DNA from 3 places in the Pradoshia sp. Z3_51 genome. Region 3 is predicted to be linked to each of the others. Evidence: riboswitches for the same ligand, from Rfam matches in the RefSeq annotation. Region 3 holds a riboswitch; each other region holds the start of a gene.
What was found. A riboswitch is a leader RNA that binds a small molecule or an ion and turns the genes downstream of it on or off. The one in region 3 is predicted to bind S-adenosylmethionine.

Region 1 (5,861 bases), on a different contig from region 3:
ACGGAATCAATCAGTTTTTTACCTGCCTCACGTCCACCCTTTATTCCAAAAACAACGACTGCTCCAGCACCTTTGGGTAAATATTTCTTCGTTTTTTCGTAATCAGGGTGATCTGAATCTCCTGGATACAAGACCCACGATACAGCCGGATGCTGTTTTAAATAGTCAACTATTAATCTCGTATTGGCTACATGCTCCTTCATCCTCACATGCAGAGTTTCCAATCCGAGAATAAATTGAAAGGCATTGTACGGGCTTAAGGAAGGACCTAAATCTCTCAACAGCTGAACTCTGGCCTTCACAATAAATGCTGCTGCACCAATTGCTTCACTGTAAATCAGATCATGATAGCTTGGATCGGGTTCAGTAAAGCCCGGAAATTTAGATGAATTCCAGTCAAACTTCCCTCCATCCACTATGACCCCGCCTAATGTGGTTCCATTTCCAAGCAGCCATTTCGTAGCTGAGTGTACGACGATATCCGCTCCAAACTCAATCGGACGGGATAAATAAGGAGTTGCAAATGTATTATCAATAATTAACGGAATTCCAGCTTCATGAGCAATTTCCGCCACCCGTTCAATATCAAGAACCTGCAGGCTTGGATTTCCAATCGTTTCTCCAAAAATAGCTTTGGTCTTTGATGTAATCGCTTCTCTAAAATTTTCAATGTCACTTGGATCCACGAACCTTACGTTAATACCATACTTAGGGAGAGTATTGGCAAATAAATTGTAGGTTCCGCCGTATAGAGTGGACGCAGAGATAATTTCATCACCTGCTCCCGCAATATTTAGGATTGAGAGTGTTATAGCTGCAGCACCACTTGATACCGCTAAAGCTCCAATGCCACCTTCTAATTCTGCTATACGTTCTTCGAATACACTTGAAGTTGGATTATGGATTCTAGTATAAATATAGCCAGTTTCAGCTAATCCAAATAAATCCGCAGCATGATCTGTGTCTTTAAATAAATAAGCATTCGTCTGGTAAATCGGCACGCTTCTCGCTCCAGTTACCGAATCCTGCTGCAATCCTCCGTGTATACCTACTGTTTCAAACCGATACTTCTTTTCTTCATTTGCCATTCTACATCTCTCCATTTCATTTTAAATAGAGAAGTGAGTAAATGAAAAAAACCTCTTCACAAGAAGAGGCAGGCATTTTCCATCTCTCCTTATCTCCCGGATTTATATCCGCTGGAATTGGCACCGTGTATTATAAAAATACCGGTTGCCGGGCTTCAACGGGCCAAGCCGTACTTTATCCCCCCATGAAGAACGAAATATACTGATAGCCTTGTCCGAAATGAGTATTGTTAAGACTTTAAGACGGAAAGGACATCAAGAAAGGTTAAAATAGCAAGAAAGGGCGGTTTGCACCGCCCTTTTTTTGTACGCCTATCATATCACGCTTAAATTTCCAATTCAAGGAATATTCTGAACATTCGATAAAAAATATATTCGCACTTGAGAAAAAGTAAAATATATACAAATTTGCAGATAATTAGCACTATCTTTTTCCTTTATATGTTAAAATATTCTTAACAATGTGATAGCGAGGTGTTCAGTTTGGATAAAACGATAAATCTTTCGAACCATTTATTCTACGATGAAGTAAGAAATCAAATTGCCCTAGAAACCAAGGAATCATTGAAACTATCTGCTGACTTACTGTCCTACGTGGAAGAAGAATTATTATTGATGTTGAATGATGCGATTGCGGAAGATAACGATAATAAACTTGTAAATGAAGCACTGTTTCTATTCTTTGCTCAAGGTATTAAATCCGTGAAATCTAGCCTTATCCTTAGTACAGAAGGGTATCTAACAAATGCTGTGATGTGTGCAAGAAATTGTATTGAAACTATCTTTAATATTCATTACCTAATAGGGGATAAAAAACAGAGCGAAAGCCGAGCGAAAAAGTTTCTTTCGAATCCTACTTATTGGACAAGCCACAAAATCATAGAAAGAGCTTATATGGAACTAAACAGACCATTATATGAGCTTTATCGAGTCTTTAGTAATTACACACATTCCAACTTAATGGGAGTAAGCCAAAACATACTAGCAAACCATAATATTTCGAGCATCCCTTCCGCTGAAAAAATCCCTTACTTGATAAATATGACGAACGCTTTATTTTACTCAATGATTCTAGATATTAGTGGTCACTATCAGATAAAAAGCCAACGGTTTGATTCCATCAAATTAAATGAAGAAACACAAAATATGTTAGAAACATTTGATATTGAAAGAACTGCCTGGGATGATGTTACAAATATGTTCAAGGAAATGGGCTTCACAGAAGCACAGATTCAAGAATTACAAAGAGATTATAAGAAACATTCTTTGAAGAATTTAAAAAGCAAGAACCCTAAGAAGAGCAAGAATAAAAGAAAGAAGAAAAAGAGATAATAAACCTAGTCCTACTCTCGAAATCTTATAGCACATAACAGTCTTGTTGCTAAAAGCGAAAGAGACTTGATTAAAGTTTACTATAATTCTATTTTGAAACAGATAGAGAATACCCCTTCGAAGAAAACAGAAATAGATGAATTACTATTCTAAAAGCTGACACTAACCTTCACATAATAAAAACAACTCCTATACAAGGGTTGTTTTTTTGTTACAAAATTCAACTAACGGTTCAGTTTGTTTAGTGAAGTATTTCACAATATAGATTAACCTATGTTTCAAGTTTTGGTTTGCTTTGAGCGTTTTGGAAAAGAAGATAAACAGTCGATACTGCGCCCAATACAGCAACTGTCTGTAAAGGATATTTATTTATGGTTTCTTTCACAAAGTCAGTCACAGCCTTGCCTGCCACTTTACTCACTCCATCGGCAACAACTTCTTTACCTTTTTCAACAACAGGATTGATAACATCATATTTTTTCGACAAATATATGCATCTCCTTTTTTATCAAACTGCTCCGTTAGTTGACGAACACAATTTAATATCCCTATATTTATTCTAACATATTACTCCACTAAACCTCGATTTCACCGATTTCCTTAATTCAAATTATAAAAGGTGGGCAGATTTGTTTTTGGAGCAATTGAACATAAAGAATACTCTTTTAATTTACGCACAAAAAATACACAAACTTTAATAGTAAAATTTGTGTATATTGTATACAAGTACCGTGCTAACAGGCAATGGTGGGCCAGTCCCTCCACCTCTCTTGATAAGAACCAAATATTAAGTTGTTAAAACTATAGCATATGGAAAAATATGAGTCAACTGATTATTCAGAATTTTTAAATTAAGTAACAAAGAGCTTCTTTTACTATAATAAATGCCTCCAGTTAGCCACTTAACAATCATCTAATCGGTTGAGATTACAGGCTATTATATAGAATTCTACAAATCAATTAAAACTTCTGACATAGACAGCGTAAAATAGAAACAGCACCTTTAAAAGATTCTAGTTAAATATTCATCGACATATTTCCTGAGAAATAACTGCTCTTATTCTGTAATTCTCTTTAATTGATCAACAAGATAGGGAACTGAGTGGAAGGCATAGATTTTCTCGATTGGCTGGTTATCCTTGATTAAAATGAGGCATGGTACACTCTGAATTTGATATTCTTCTGCAAGTTCCTTAGCATAGTTAAGATTGACTTTTTCCAAAGAGGCATTTGGGAGGACTTCCTTTGCAATATCAAGCATTTTACCTGCTAATTGACATGTTCCGCAAAGAGGAGTAAAAGTATAGATCGCTTTATTTATCGTGGTTTGATTGTTCATTTTTCATTACATCCTTCATTTGTTTTAAAAATTCGGCTTTTACATCTATATTGGCTGCCAAAAGAACCGTTGCTAAATGATATCTTGGCGCATTAGCAACTTCACGGTATGTACGATCAATATATATGTGAGATGCATTTGGCATTTCTCGTCTTAACTGTTTTCTCAGCTTTTCTCCGGATTCATCTGCATCAGCCAAAATATACACGTCTCTCTGTTCAAGTTCGTCTACTAATTCATCCAGTTTCGATAGACTGATGGTTCCATTTGTACATCTTATATCGACAGATTCGTTAAGTACAGATTGTATTTTTTGGCGGTCGGTAGAACCTTCCACAATAATTACTTTCTCACTTTGAGCATCCTGCATGATTGATCACCTTTTATTAGGAGAGTACGTTCTATGTGATTGGACAATTGCCTTCGTCTTTTTCATTATATGTATCTTACCCTAACATAGTGGAAAGTAACAATTGATCTAAAAACATAATAAAAAGGAAAGAAGCTGACGAATGACCCCAAACTTCTCCCCTCTATTGACTACTCTTCTTTAGTCGCTGTTTCGTATTGGCCAGCATCCATTAATTCATCATATTCACTGATTTCGGATGGTTCAACAACTACCATCCATGCTTTTTCATATGGAGATTCATTAACATATTCTGGACTATCCGCTAATTCTTCATTTACTTCAACAACTGTCCCACTGATTGGCGCATACAATTCAGATACTGTCTTAACTGATTCTACACTGCCAAACGGTTCATTACGGGTCAATTGATCACCTATTTCCGGTAGTTCCACAAATACGATGTCTCCCAATTCTTTTTGAGCAAAATCAGTTATTCCAATTCGAATCTTACCATCCTCTTGTTTAACCCATTCATGCTCAGCTGTATAACGTAATCCCGCTGGAATGCTCATGATTTAATCCCCCCAAAATGTATGTATGGTTCCTATTTATCATGACATCAAACTGGTTATTTGACAATTGTTTCATGCCCAGATTTTCTGGTAATTTACCTCTTTGAATCCTACTGTTACTTTTTCTCCATCAAATGCGATTGGGCGCTTGATTAGCATCCCGTCTGATGCAAGCAAGGTAAGAATTTCATCTTCAGACATATCCTTCACTTTATCTTTTAACCCAAGTTCTCTGTATTTCATCCCACTTGTGTTAAAAAATTTCTGAAGAGACAATTCACTTTTTTGATAAATTATTTCTAGCTCTTCTTTCGTTGGAGGATTTTGCGCTATATCAACTTCTTGATAGGATATTCCCTTTTCATCAAACCATTTCTTTGCTTTTCTGCATGTCCCGCATTTAGGATACCAGTATAATGTAATCATCGTTTTATCACCTCAATTGAAGCATACCACATTTTTTCATCTATCTTAAACGGATATACTTCTGCTCTAGAAAAGGTAACAGGTCTAACATAGCAGGAAAAGAAAAAGCCTGGTTTTCACCAAGCCTCCATAGTATAAAGGATTAAACAGTGTAACGCTCAGCATCAACTAACTTTTCTGAAGCTTCACGTTTAAGTGCGATTACATTGATTGGTGTGAAACGTGTGAATTTACGTAAAGCTGATGTCATCATACGTAATGTATCACCAGTTTCTGTTGCCACTAATGTTTCTTTAGCATGCTTCTCGATTTCGCCAAATGCTTCCTGGCAGAAGATTTGAGTATAAAGAAGTTTTTGTTTGTTCTTTTCTAAGCCATCTTTTTTGATTGCTTTTTCTGTACGAAGAACAACTGATTCCATCGCATAAACGAAAGAAGCAATATCCGCAATATTAACAAGAATTTCTTGTTCTTTTTCCAGCTCAGTACCATATTTTTGCGCAGCCAATCCTGCAATCATAATACCAATCTTCTTAGCATTTTTCACAAGATGTTTTTCTTGATCAAGCGGCTCTGTACCTGGCTCTTCAGGCATAAGCATCATGAGTCCTTCAGACAGCTCCTGTGCTTTTTGTAATAACGGCAATTCACCTTTTAAAGCTTTTTTCAGGAATGTACCTGGTACAAGCAGACGGTTAATTTCGTTTGTTCCTTCAAATATACGGTTAATACGAGAATCACGGTACATTCTT
Region 2 (5,861 bases), on a different contig from region 3:
CAGCTGTAACCAATCCAATTGACATTACATGAATCGACTCACCCGTAACTGTTGCTTTTTCAGCAACCTCAGCAATCAGCGCTTCCGTTATATCTTCCACACCTAAATCTGTTAAGGATAATGGAAGGCCCAACTCCTCATAAAACAGTCGAAGCTCTTCAATTTCTGTCCATTTGTCTTCCAGCACTAGCTGAACTAAAATGCCATATGCCACCTTATCACCATGCAAGGCGTGATGAGTTTCTTCAAGTACCGTTAAACCATTGTGAATCGAATGAGCGCCAGCAATTCGACCGTAATAATCACCATAGCCCCCAACCATGCCACCAAACATAATAATCGTTTCCACTACTTTGACGAAATCATCATTTACTTCCCCAGCCTTTGCAGCTTCAACAGCTCCACGGGCGAATTTTAGCAATAAATCCTTACATTCTCTTGCAGCAAAATGAGCAATTTGCAGTGGAACAGTCTTATTATCAATTACAGCCATCTGTACATCCGCTTCGTACCATTTCGCAAGAGTATCTCCAATACCGGCAATTAACATTTCTATTGGAGCATCAACTAAAATTTGCGGCTCCACTAGCACCAGACTGGTACAAACCGGATATATATCATAACGAATGAAAGCTCCGGAATCATCATATATAACGCTTAAAGGCGTCCATGGCGAACAATTAGATGCCAATGTCGGAATGAGAATGGACTGCCTTTCAGTCGCATCGCAAACCGCCTTAACAAGATCGAGTATCTTTCCGCCTCCGACACCTATTACCGCATCCAATGAATGATGCTTGACCAGCTTAGTAACCGCCTCGATTTCGGCAAATGAGCACTCGCCTCCGTACGTATATTCTTCCAATTCTACCTCTGCCATTTGCGGCCAATACGGCTTTACTGCCTCCCAGGACTTTTTGCCACGAACCACAAGAACTCTGCAGAGATTGCGTTCCAGCAGCTTAGCTTCCAATAAATCTAAAGCGTTATCTTTCAAAATATATTCACTTGGAGCACCATGAACTGAAAAAACAGTCATTTTCATCACTCATTTCTATTTGCTGTTAAAAACATTAATAAAGTGGGAAGTGTTATCTTTATATATTCTGTATGTCTAACCTTACACCCGCCATGCTCCTTCTATGGTTTTGTATTGTTTACGAATTAGTTGTTTAATCTAAGGGATATACAGCCTTAGTATTTATACATAAAACAAAGAGAGAACTGAGGACATTTTTTCTTATTATTTCATCCATTCAGGCTTGCCGAAGCCGACAAATTCTTCATCGATTATTTTTTCGAATTCATCAGATTCTACCACTGATAAAATATCCTTAGCTAGCTGTGAATCATCATTATTAGCCTTTACAGCCACTAAATTTCGATATGGATCAAGCATATTCTCAAGCGCTAATGCACTTAATAAGTCCATATCTGCAGCTAATGCGAAGTTTCCTGGTACTGCTGATAAATCTGCACTGTCAATAGATCGAGGTAGCTGTCCTGACTCTAGCGGCTGGAATTTTAAGTTTTTCTTGTTTTCGATTATGTCCTTTTCAGAAACTTTAAGGGGTTCTGCATTTTCATCTACTACAATTAATCCTTCATCTTGAAGTGTATTGAATGCGCGAGCTGCATTTACCGGATCATTCGGAATTGTAATCGTCGCTCCGTCCTTCACTTCATCCAAAGATTTATACGTGTTTGAATAAATACCCATCGGCGCAGTCGGTACTTTAATTAACCCTGTCAAATCCATGCTGTTCTCTTTTTCAAAGTTTTCCAAGTAAATAGTATGCTGAAAAAGGTTCGCATCAATATCTCCACCATCTAACGCTTTATTCGGTTGAATATAATCACTGAACTCCACCACTTCTACTTTGTATCCCAATTCTTCCAAGCCTGGCTTGATTGCTTTCGTTGCCATATCACTATAAGGACCAGAAGTAGCTCCAATTTTAATATCCTTTGACTCTGAGCTTGCATCCTCAATGCTTTCATTGCCGCTGCAAGCTGCCAATGTACCTACCACTAAGAATAAAATAAATGCTGTTAACCCCTTTTTCATGAAATAATTCCCCTTTTCTATTATCTTTTATCTATAACTTTTGCGATGAAATCACCGGCAAGTTGGATAACCTGAACCAATACGATTAAAATAATAACAGTTGCAATCATAATGGTATTATCATAGCGATAATACCCATAGCGAATCGCTAAATCACCAATACCGCCACCACCGACCGTTCCTGCCATAGCAGAAAACCCAATCAAGCTAATTAATGTAAGTGTAATACCCGAAATGATACCTGATCTCGCTTCGAGCAATAGTACTTCCTTAATAATCATCCACGGTGTCGCACCAGCTGCTATCGCGGCTTCAATAACACCTTTATCAATTTCTCGTAAAGACGTTTCAACGATTCTCGCAAAAAACGGAATAGCTGCGACTGACAGCGATACGCTAGCAGCTGTTGGTCCAATCGTTGTCTTTACAACAAATTCGGTCAATGGCATAAGAGCAACCAATAAAATAATAAATGGTATTGATCGGACCAAATTGACGACAAATCCTAATATCCTCTGAACCGTTTTGTTTTCCCAAAATAAACCCTTTTCTGTCACATATAATAGAATTCCAACTGGTAAACCAATCACGATTGCGACAGCTAAAGAAATGGAAATCATGTAAATCGTCTGCAAAAATGCTGTGTTAATTTCAGGAATAAGCTCTATAAAGTGGTTGAAATCAAAGCCCATGTTGGAACACCTCCACTTCTGCCTCTCGACTTTCTATATAAGATATCGCTTTATTAATCTCTTCCTTCTGTCCGCGAAGCTCCATGATAAAAATACCTAAAGGCAATTCCTGAATATATTCAATTGAGCCATGAAGAAAATTGCCTTTTACATTAAATTGCTGAAGCGTATCCGATATGACTCCCTCACCGGCAACCGTTCCCCTAAACGTCACCTTGACAATCGGACCCTTGCAACTTTGGTAAATAGCGTCAGGTATATCGAACGAAACAACACTGTTAATGAATTCCTTCGTAAGATCGGCATGGGGTTTAGCAAAAATATCATACACCGAGCCTTCCTCAATGACCTTGCCATCCTGCATAATCGCCATTCGATTACAAATTTCCTTTACTACATTCATCTCATGTGTAATCAACACAATCGTAATATTGAGCTCCTTATTGATTTTTTTCAACAAATTCAATATTGATTTCGTTGTCGTCGGATCTAGTGCTGAAGTCGCCTCATCACAAAGGAGTACTGTCGGGTTATTCGCCAACGCCCTTGCAATCGCTACACGCTGCTTCTGTCCCCCACTTAGCTGCGAAGGATACACTTCACGCTTTTCAGCTAATCCGACCATTTTCAACAGTTCTTCTACTCGGTCTTGTATTTGAGTCTGCGGCACTTTTGCTGCCTTTAAAGAAAAAGCTATATTTTCAAAAACTGTTTTCTGGCTAATAAGATAAAAGTGCTGAAAAATCATCCCGATTTTTAAGCGTGCATGACGCAATTGCTTGCTTCTCAACTTAGCCAGATCAATTCCATCAACTGTGATATTTCCCGATGTTGGACGCTCCAACAAATTAATACAGCGTAGCAGCGAGCTTTTACCTGCTCCTGAGTACCCGACAATCCCGAATATCTCGCCTTTTTTAATTGTTAAGGAAACGTTGTCAACTCCATTTACTATACCGCTTTTAGTTTTGTAAATCTTATTAACATTCTGAATTTTTATCATATGCCAACCTCTATCTCTACACATTTTTTGAAACAAAAATGCCCCTCTCATCTGAAAGGGGCATCGAAATACATCTATCTCGACTTATCTTTCAGAATGTAATACATTCTGCAGGAATTGGCACCTTCCCTATTAAGGGGGTTGCCGGACGTCATAGGGCCTAGTCCCTCGGTCGCTCTCGATAAGCTATAGCTTTATTTGATTTGTTTATGATATTACAGACTTCAGAATAGTCTGTCAACAAAAACCTTTTTGACGTAAACTGTTGAACCGCTTTCATCATTGCAATTTCAATAAAATATTCCAATCCACATACATCGGATTAAAAAACTCCCCATTCTTCTTCGTAGGGCTGAACTGACGATAATGTAAAACTCTACATTTTCGCAAGCCGACTGAATAACACTTTCATCGCTCACTATTTTCATCTGCCAAACAAGCTCATTTAATGTATAGTCTCCACATTTCACATTTTCCGAAAAACAATCATTTCTGAAAAAGCTACCACACCCACTTCATCAAACGTTCCCCTATAATCTATGACTCAGCAAATCTAATAACCATTTACTACCGCTATATTCAAATTCTTTCAGCTCACTATAGACATTTCTAAATAAAGGTTATAGAATTTTATCTATTATTTAAATATTCAAAACTATATTCTCTTCGTAAAGGTGAATTATATGACATATTCAGAACGCTTAAAAAAACTGCCAGTCCAATTTTTTGCAACACTTGTCCTAAAAGTTAACAGCGCTATAGCTGAAGGCAGAGACATTATTAATCTCGGACAAGGAAATCCTGATCAACCTACTCCTGCGCATATCGTCAAAGCCCTGCAAGTGGCGGCTGAAGATGCACAAACTCATAAATATTCTCCATTTCGGGGTTTGGAAGAGTTGAAAGAAGCGGCAGCACAATTTTATCACAAGCAATATGGCGTCGAGGTTGACCCTAAAACTGAAGTTGCCATCCTTTTTGGAACGAAGGCCGGACTAGTTGAGCTACCAATGTGCTTGCTCAACGATGGAGAGCTAATGCTCTTGCCAGACCCAGGCTATCCCGACTATTTATCTGGAGCTGTATTAGCAAACGTAAACTATGAAACTTTTCCACTAACAAAAGATAATCAATTTTTGCCGGATTATGAAAGCATCCCTTTAGAACAAAGGACCCATGCAAAGCTAATGTATTTAAACTACCCAAATAATCCTACCGGAGCTACCGCAGATCATGCTTTTTTTGAAAAAACAGTATCATTTGCAAAAGAAAATAACATTACCGTACTTCATGATTTTGCCTATGGAGCTATTGGCTTTGATGGACAAAAACCTATCAGTTTTCTTGAAACGGAGGGTGCAAAAGAAGTCGGCATTGAAATGTACACACTCTCGAAAACTTACAATATGGCAGGCTGGCGTGTTGGCTTTGCTATCGGAAACCCAGCTATCATCGAAGCACTCAATCTCATTCAAGATCATCTTTACGTCAGCCTCTTCCCTGCTGTACAAAAAGCGGCAATCGCAGCCTTGACAGGGGAGCAATCCTGCGTAGAAGAGCTTATCGAACGCTATGAACGACGACGAAATTCCCTCATTGGCGCTTGCAATAAAATCGGCTGGAAAGTCGAAGCCCCAACTGGTTCATTCTTTGCTTGGCTTCCTGTCCCTGCCGGTTTCAAGAGCGAGAGCTTTGCTGATTATTTGCTTGAAAAAGCAGATGTAGCCGTTGCAGCAGGAAAAGGCTTTGGTGAATACGGAGAAGGCTACATTCGTGTCGGCTTATTAGTAGACGAAGACCGGCTAATAGAAGCTATTGAACGTATTGGAAAGCTAGGAATATTCACTTAAACAACTGCGGTATTGAACTGCTCCCTGTCTAGTAAACAATGAATATAATAAAAGCAGAACCCTGAATTCTAAGGGGTTCTGCCGCTCAATCTCTATTGATAACGTTGTTACAGATGCTATTAACGCCTCTTTTAAAATTCGTTTTTTTAATAATACTATTCTATTTTACTGTGCCCCAAAATGAATCGCCCCATGTGATCAATACAGCGTTCTTTTTTTTGAGCACAGAAAAACTCCCCATTAGGTAA
Region 3 (5,861 bases):
TGACAAAGGCTAATGAAAAAAGGGTTGAGGAAAATCTATTCGTCCTAAAAAAAGAAGGATACCGCCTATATCCAATTGAAATTCCGATTGATATCCGAAAAACTCTGGATGGAGAATCGAGAGGAACGGCACGGATAAAAAAAGTGGAATGGGAAAATAACTGCACAACCATTACATATGAGTTGATTTCTTTAAATTCCAGTAACTAAATTGAATAGAAACTAAAGAAAACAAACCTTCATCCAGAATTACATTGGGCGGTGGGTTTGTTTTTAAATTTAGACAAATAAAATAGTGCCTCAGGAAAGCCATTTCTTTTTGGCTTCCTAAGACACCGCTAGTTCTTTAAAAGGTAATTGGTCCACCTTTAGATTCAATTTCAGAACTGATATTTTTAAATTCCTTGAAATTTTCTCTGAATTTATGTGCAAGCTCATTCGCCTTTTCATAATAGGCTTCTGGATCTTTCCACGTTTTCTGCGGCTGTAAAACTTCATCAGGTACTCCAGGTACGTGTAAAGGAATCGCTAAGCCAAATATTCTGTCTTGTACCGTTTCGATATTGGCTAGTTCTCCTTCCAATGCAGCTTGAATCATCAATCGTGTATAAGAAAGCTTCATGCGGCTACCTGTCCCATACTCTCCTCCAGTCCAACCGGTATTAACCAGATATACCTGAACTTGATGTTCCTCAATATTTTTGCCAAGCATCTCAGCATATTTAGTTGGATGCAATGGTAAGAATGGTGAACCGAAGCAGGTAGAAAACGTAGCCTGTGGTGAAGTGATTCCGAGTTCAGTCCCTGCCAATTTACTCGTATAACCGCTTAGAAAATGATACATTGCCTGTTCTTTGGTTAACTTGCTGATTGGAGGCAGAACACCAAAAGCATCAGCAGTTAAAAAGATGATTGTATTGGGATGGCCCGCTATACTAGGTGTGACGATGTTCTGCATGGCTTCGATAGGGTAAGCTGCCCGGGTATTTTCAGTTAACATTCCATTATCATAGTCAGCAATTCTCGTATCTTCATCTACAACCACATTCTCTAGTACAGAACCAAAGCGTATGGCATTAAAAATTTGAGGCTCTTTTTCCTGTGTGAGATTGATGCATTTTGCGTAACAGCCGCCTTCAATATTAAATACACCATCAGGAGACCAGCCATGTTCGTCATCACCTATAAGGCGGCGATTTGGATCGGCTGATAAAGTAGTCTTTCCAGTGCCGGATAAGCCAAAGAAAAGAGCTACATCTCCCTCGAAACCTACATTTGCTGAACAATGCATAGAGAACACATTTTTCTCAGGCAACAGGTAATTCATGATTGAGAAAATGGATTTTTTCATTTCACCTGCATACTCGGTGCCTCCAATTAAGACGACTTTTTTCTCAAAAGAAATGATGATAAACGTCTCAGATTGTGTACCGTCCACGAGAGGGTTTGCTTTAAAACCTGGTGCTGAGATAATAGTAAACTCAGGAGAATGATTTTCAAGCTCTTCTTTAGTGGGGCGGATAAACAGCTGATGTACAAATAAATTGTGCCAGGCATATTCATTGATTACTTGTATAGGAAGGCGGTAGTCTGTTGCAGCCCCAGCAAACCCATTAAATACAAATAATTCATCTCGTTTTTCGAGGTAATCGATAACTTTATCATATAATTTAGAGAATGCGTCTTCAGATATTGCTTGATTGACGCTTCCCCAGGCTATTTTATCTTTAGTGGCAGCTTCCTCTACAATATATTTATCCTTTGGAGATCTGCCGGTATATTTACCTGTTTCGGCTTTAATCGCTCCAGTAGATGTGAGGATGCCCTCTTTTCTGGTTAATACTTTTTCAACTAATTGTGGCACTGAAAGCTGAATGTGAATATTATCATGAGTAAGTAATTGTTTCAATTCATTGGAAACTCCTACACTGTTCATAAGGTATCATCCTTTTCCAGAATTTTGGTAAGCATATTATATGGAAAATAGTATAACACATTTAATCGATTTATCCATACTAATTGTGTTAATTTTCAAAAATATGGTTTAATATAGTATATAAGAATAATTATTATTGTTTTCATTGGTGAAAGAATAGGGATATTAGTCAATATTGATGGATAAATAATAAAGTATATTTATTTGAATATTCGTAAATTAATTATATCAATATCATAATTGAAATGCGAATTTTAAGTTCTGACTGTACTTCTTTTAGAAAAAGGATGAAGCTAAAGTTTTATCTTAACAATATATTCCTGTTTATTTATTGACAGAAAATGATGGATAAGATAATATATACATTTGATATGGATACTCTTATCAAGACTCGGTGGAGAGACGAGCTCTATGAAGCCGGGGCAACCTGCAGTTTGATTCCTTATAATGGAAATCACGCAAAGGTGCTAACTTGATGCAAGGTTATAATGCCTTGAACGATGAGAGTGAAAGGCAGATTTCTGAGACTCAGACCTTTCCTCTTTTCTTTATAAAGGGGAAAGGTCTTTTTTCGTATAATCAGGAGATAATTAAAGATAATGAGTAGCCATAAACAGGGAAACTGAAGGAGGAAATATACATGTCTAATAAGAGACATTTGTTTACATCAGAATCTGTAACAGAAGGTCATCCGGATAAAATTTGCGATCAGGTTTCTGATGCCATTTTGGATGAAATATTAGCAAAGGATCCAAATGCAAGGGTAGCCTGCGAAACATCTGTTACCACTGGATTAGTTTTAGTAGCGGGAGAAATCACTACTTCTACGTATGTGGATATTCCAAAAATTGTACGTGACACAATCAAAGGGATCGGTTATACACGTGCTAAATATGGTTTCGATGCAGAAACATGCGCTGTCTTAACCTCTATTGATGAACAATCTGCAGATATCGCCCAAGGTGTAGACCAAGCTTTGGAATCAAGAGAAGGCACGATGTCAGATGAAGAGATTGAAGCTATTGGGGCGGGAGATCAGGGTCTTATGTTCGGTTTTGCCTGCAACGAAACAGAAGAATTAATGCCTCTTCCTATTTCTCTTGCTCACCAATTATCTAGAAAGCTGGCTGAGGTTCGTAAACAAGAAGTTCTTCCATACTTGCGCCCTGATGGAAAAACACAAGTCACAGTGGAATATGATGAAAATAAAAATCCGGTAAGAATTGATACAATCGTTATCTCTACTCAGCATGACGCGGAAACAACACTGGAGCAAATTAAGAAAGACTTAAAAGAACAAGTAATTAAACCGGTTGTTCCTGCTCACCTTATTGATGAACAAACTAAATATTTTATTAACCCAACGGGCCGTTTTGTTATTGGAGGTCCACAAGGGGATGCAGGCTTGACTGGCCGTAAAATCATTGTAGACACGTATGGTGGATACGCACGTCACGGTGGCGGAGCATTCTCTGGTAAAGACGCTACAAAAGTAGACCGTTCTGCTGCCTATGCAGCCAGATACGTAGCTAAAAATATTGTAGCAGCAGGTCTTGCAGATAAAGCGGAAGTTCAGCTGGCTTACGCGATTGGTGTAGCGCAACCAGTATCTATTTCTATTGATACGTTCGGTACAGGGAAAATTGAAGAGGAAAAATTAATTGAATTAGTACGTGCTAACTTTGATCTACGCCCAGCAGGGATCATAAAAATGCTTGATTTAAGACGTCCGATCTATAAACAAACAGCAGCTTACGGACATTTTGGACGCAATGATTTAGATCTTCCTTGGGAGAAAACAGATAAAGTGGAAGTACTGCGTGCGGAAGCTAACATCTAAGATAAACAGCATAAACATTTCTAGAAAGAGGGATAACCCCTCTTTCTTTTTTTGTCTAAATATGGTAATATTAGGAAACTATGAAATCGGGTATAATGGATCGTATTTTGTCGGGACCCTAGCTCATATCTAAAATCTAATTCTTTGATATTTTTAAATGAAAAACAGTCGAAAGTAAAGGTAGTGAGTGAATAATAATGTGTGGATTTGTAGGATGTATGCATGATCACCAACAAGCGAATCAGGATTCAGAACTAATTAAAAGTATGAATGACTTGATTACGCATAGAGGGCCGGATGACGAGGGGTATTATATAGATGAACATATCCAGCTTGGTTTCAGAAGACTAAGCATCATTGATATTGAATGTGGACATCAGCCCTTAACGTATGAAAATGAACGCTATTGGATTGTTTTTAACGGAGAAATATACAACTACTTGGAATTGAAAGTAGTGCTGGAAAAGGAAGGCATGGCGTTTTCTACAAATTCAGATACTGAAGTAATCCTGGCGGCATTTGTTCAATATGGGGAAAAGGCAGTTGAAATGCTTCGTGGGATGTTTGGGTTCGTGATTTGGGATAAACAGGAGAAATCTGTTTTTGGTGCCCGTGATCCATTTGGGATTAAACCATTTTTTTATAAGGAAGATGGGGATAAGACCTATTTTGCTTCTGAAAAGAAAAGTATTATACACGCTATAGAAAAACAAGAATTGGATCATGTGTCTCTGCAGCATTATCTTACCTTTCAATTTACTCCAGAACCAGCAACGATGACAAAGTATGTGAAAAAATTATTGCCTGGACATTGCTTTACAAAGAAAATTGGAGAACCTATGGAAATCCGCCAATATTGGAAAGCGGAATTTAAACCTATTCTGCGCAGTGAACCAGATTGGATTAAAGAAATTCAAGATGTGATGTATGACAGTATCAGCATGCATATGCGCAGTGATGTACCCGTTGGTTCATTTCTTTCAGGTGGAATTGATTCTACAATCATCGCATCCATAGCTAAAGAATTTCATCCTGGAATTAAAACATTCTCAGTTGGATTTGAACAGAATGGTTTCAGTGAAATTGATGTAGCTAAAGAAACAGCTGACAAGCTTGGGGTAGAGAATATCAGCTATATTATATCGCCGCAGGAATATATGAGGGAACTGCCGAAAATTATGTGGCATATGGATGACCCGTTGGCAGACCCCGCTTGTGTTCCTTTATATTTCGTGGCAAGGGAAGCGCAAAAGCATGTAACGGTTGTTCTGTCAGGTGAAGGAGCGGATGAATTATTCGGAGGATACAATATTTACCGTGAGCCTCAATCCTTAGCCATATTTAATAAAATTCCTGTACTTATGAAAAGAGCGCTAAAAAGAATTGCTGCCATGATGCCTGAAGGGGTAAAAGGCAAAAGTTTTATAGAGCGCGGCTGTACGCCGATTGAAGAACGCTATCTTGGAAATGCCAAGATGTTTATGGAGGAAGAGAAGGGGCAATTATTCAAATTATATAAATCAAAGCTGGATTATACTACGATAACACATCCGTTCTACGCAGAAACACCCGAATATGATGATGTGAGCAGAATGCAGTATATTGATATTCATACATGGCTGCGCGGAGATATATTAGTAAAAGCTGATAAGATGACGATGGCACATTCTCTTGAGCTTCGAGTGCCATTCCTTGATAAAAAAGTATTTGAGGTGGCATCCGGAATTCCAACTGATTTAAAAACTGCTCATGGAACGACCAAATATATACTTAGAAAAGCTGCAGAGGGAATCATTCCTGACCATGTATTAAATCGTAAGAAACTTGGTTTTCCAGTCCCTATCCGTCATTGGTTAAAAAATGAAATGTATGAATGGGCGATTACAATAATAAAAGAAAGCCAAACAGATCATTTGCTGGATAAGCAAGTCATTATGAATCTGTTCAATAATCATGTTACAGGTAAAGCGGATAATAGCCGTAAACTATGGACTGTATTGGTATTTATGATATGGTACTCTGTATATGTCGAAGAAAAATATCCTTTCCAGGCATTAGCTGAAAAGGATATGATAAGTGACCCAAT

Region 1: another riboswitch for S-adenosylmethionine. It lies ahead of AC4BHA_RS13070 (O-acetylhomoserine aminocarboxypropyltransferase/cysteine synthase family protein); the one in region 3 lies ahead of metK (methionine adenosyltransferase).
Region 2: another riboswitch for S-adenosylmethionine. It lies ahead of AC4BHA_RS17540 (methionine ABC transporter ATP-binding protein); the one in region 3 lies ahead of metK (methionine adenosyltransferase).

The regions. Positions count from the first base shown of each region.
Region 1 is NZ_JBZAJC010000006.1:107,598-113,458, forward strand. It holds gene AC4BHA_RS13070 (O-acetylhomoserine aminocarboxypropyltransferase/cysteine synthase family protein) at 1-1,088, opposite strand, end outside; SAM riboswitch class I at 1,175-1,281, opposite strand; gene AC4BHA_RS13075 (DUF5677 domain-containing protein) at 1,572-2,420, shown strand; gene AC4BHA_RS13080 (hypothetical protein) at 2,692-2,907, opposite strand; gene AC4BHA_RS13085 (thioredoxin family protein) at 3,478-3,759, opposite strand; gene AC4BHA_RS13090 (toprim domain-containing protein) at 3,734-4,129, opposite strand; gene gcvH (glycine cleavage system protein GcvH) at 4,300-4,683, opposite strand; gene AC4BHA_RS13100 (arsenate reductase family protein) at 4,756-5,109, opposite strand; gene AC4BHA_RS13105 (acyl-CoA dehydrogenase FadE) at 5,252-5,861, opposite strand, start outside.
Region 2 is NZ_JBZAJC010000015.1:20,318-26,178, forward strand. It holds gene AC4BHA_RS17525 (iron-containing alcohol dehydrogenase family protein) at 1-1,039, opposite strand, end outside; gene AC4BHA_RS17530 (MetQ/NlpA family ABC transporter substrate-binding protein) at 1,244-2,068, opposite strand; gene AC4BHA_RS17535 (methionine ABC transporter permease) at 2,089-2,760, opposite strand; gene AC4BHA_RS17540 (methionine ABC transporter ATP-binding protein) at 2,750-3,763, opposite strand; SAM riboswitch class I at 3,845-3,951, opposite strand; gene AC4BHA_RS17545 (pyridoxal phosphate-dependent aminotransferase) at 4,447-5,613, shown strand.
Region 3 is NZ_JBZAJC010000003.1:440,194-446,054, reverse strand. It holds gene AC4BHA_RS09260 (DUF2584 domain-containing protein) at 1-209, shown strand, start outside; gene pckA (phosphoenolpyruvate carboxykinase (ATP)) at 346-1,935, opposite strand; SAM riboswitch class I at 2,314-2,442, shown strand; gene metK (methionine adenosyltransferase) at 2,576-3,775, shown strand; gene asnB (asparagine synthase (glutamine-hydrolyzing)) at 3,973-5,861, shown strand, end outside.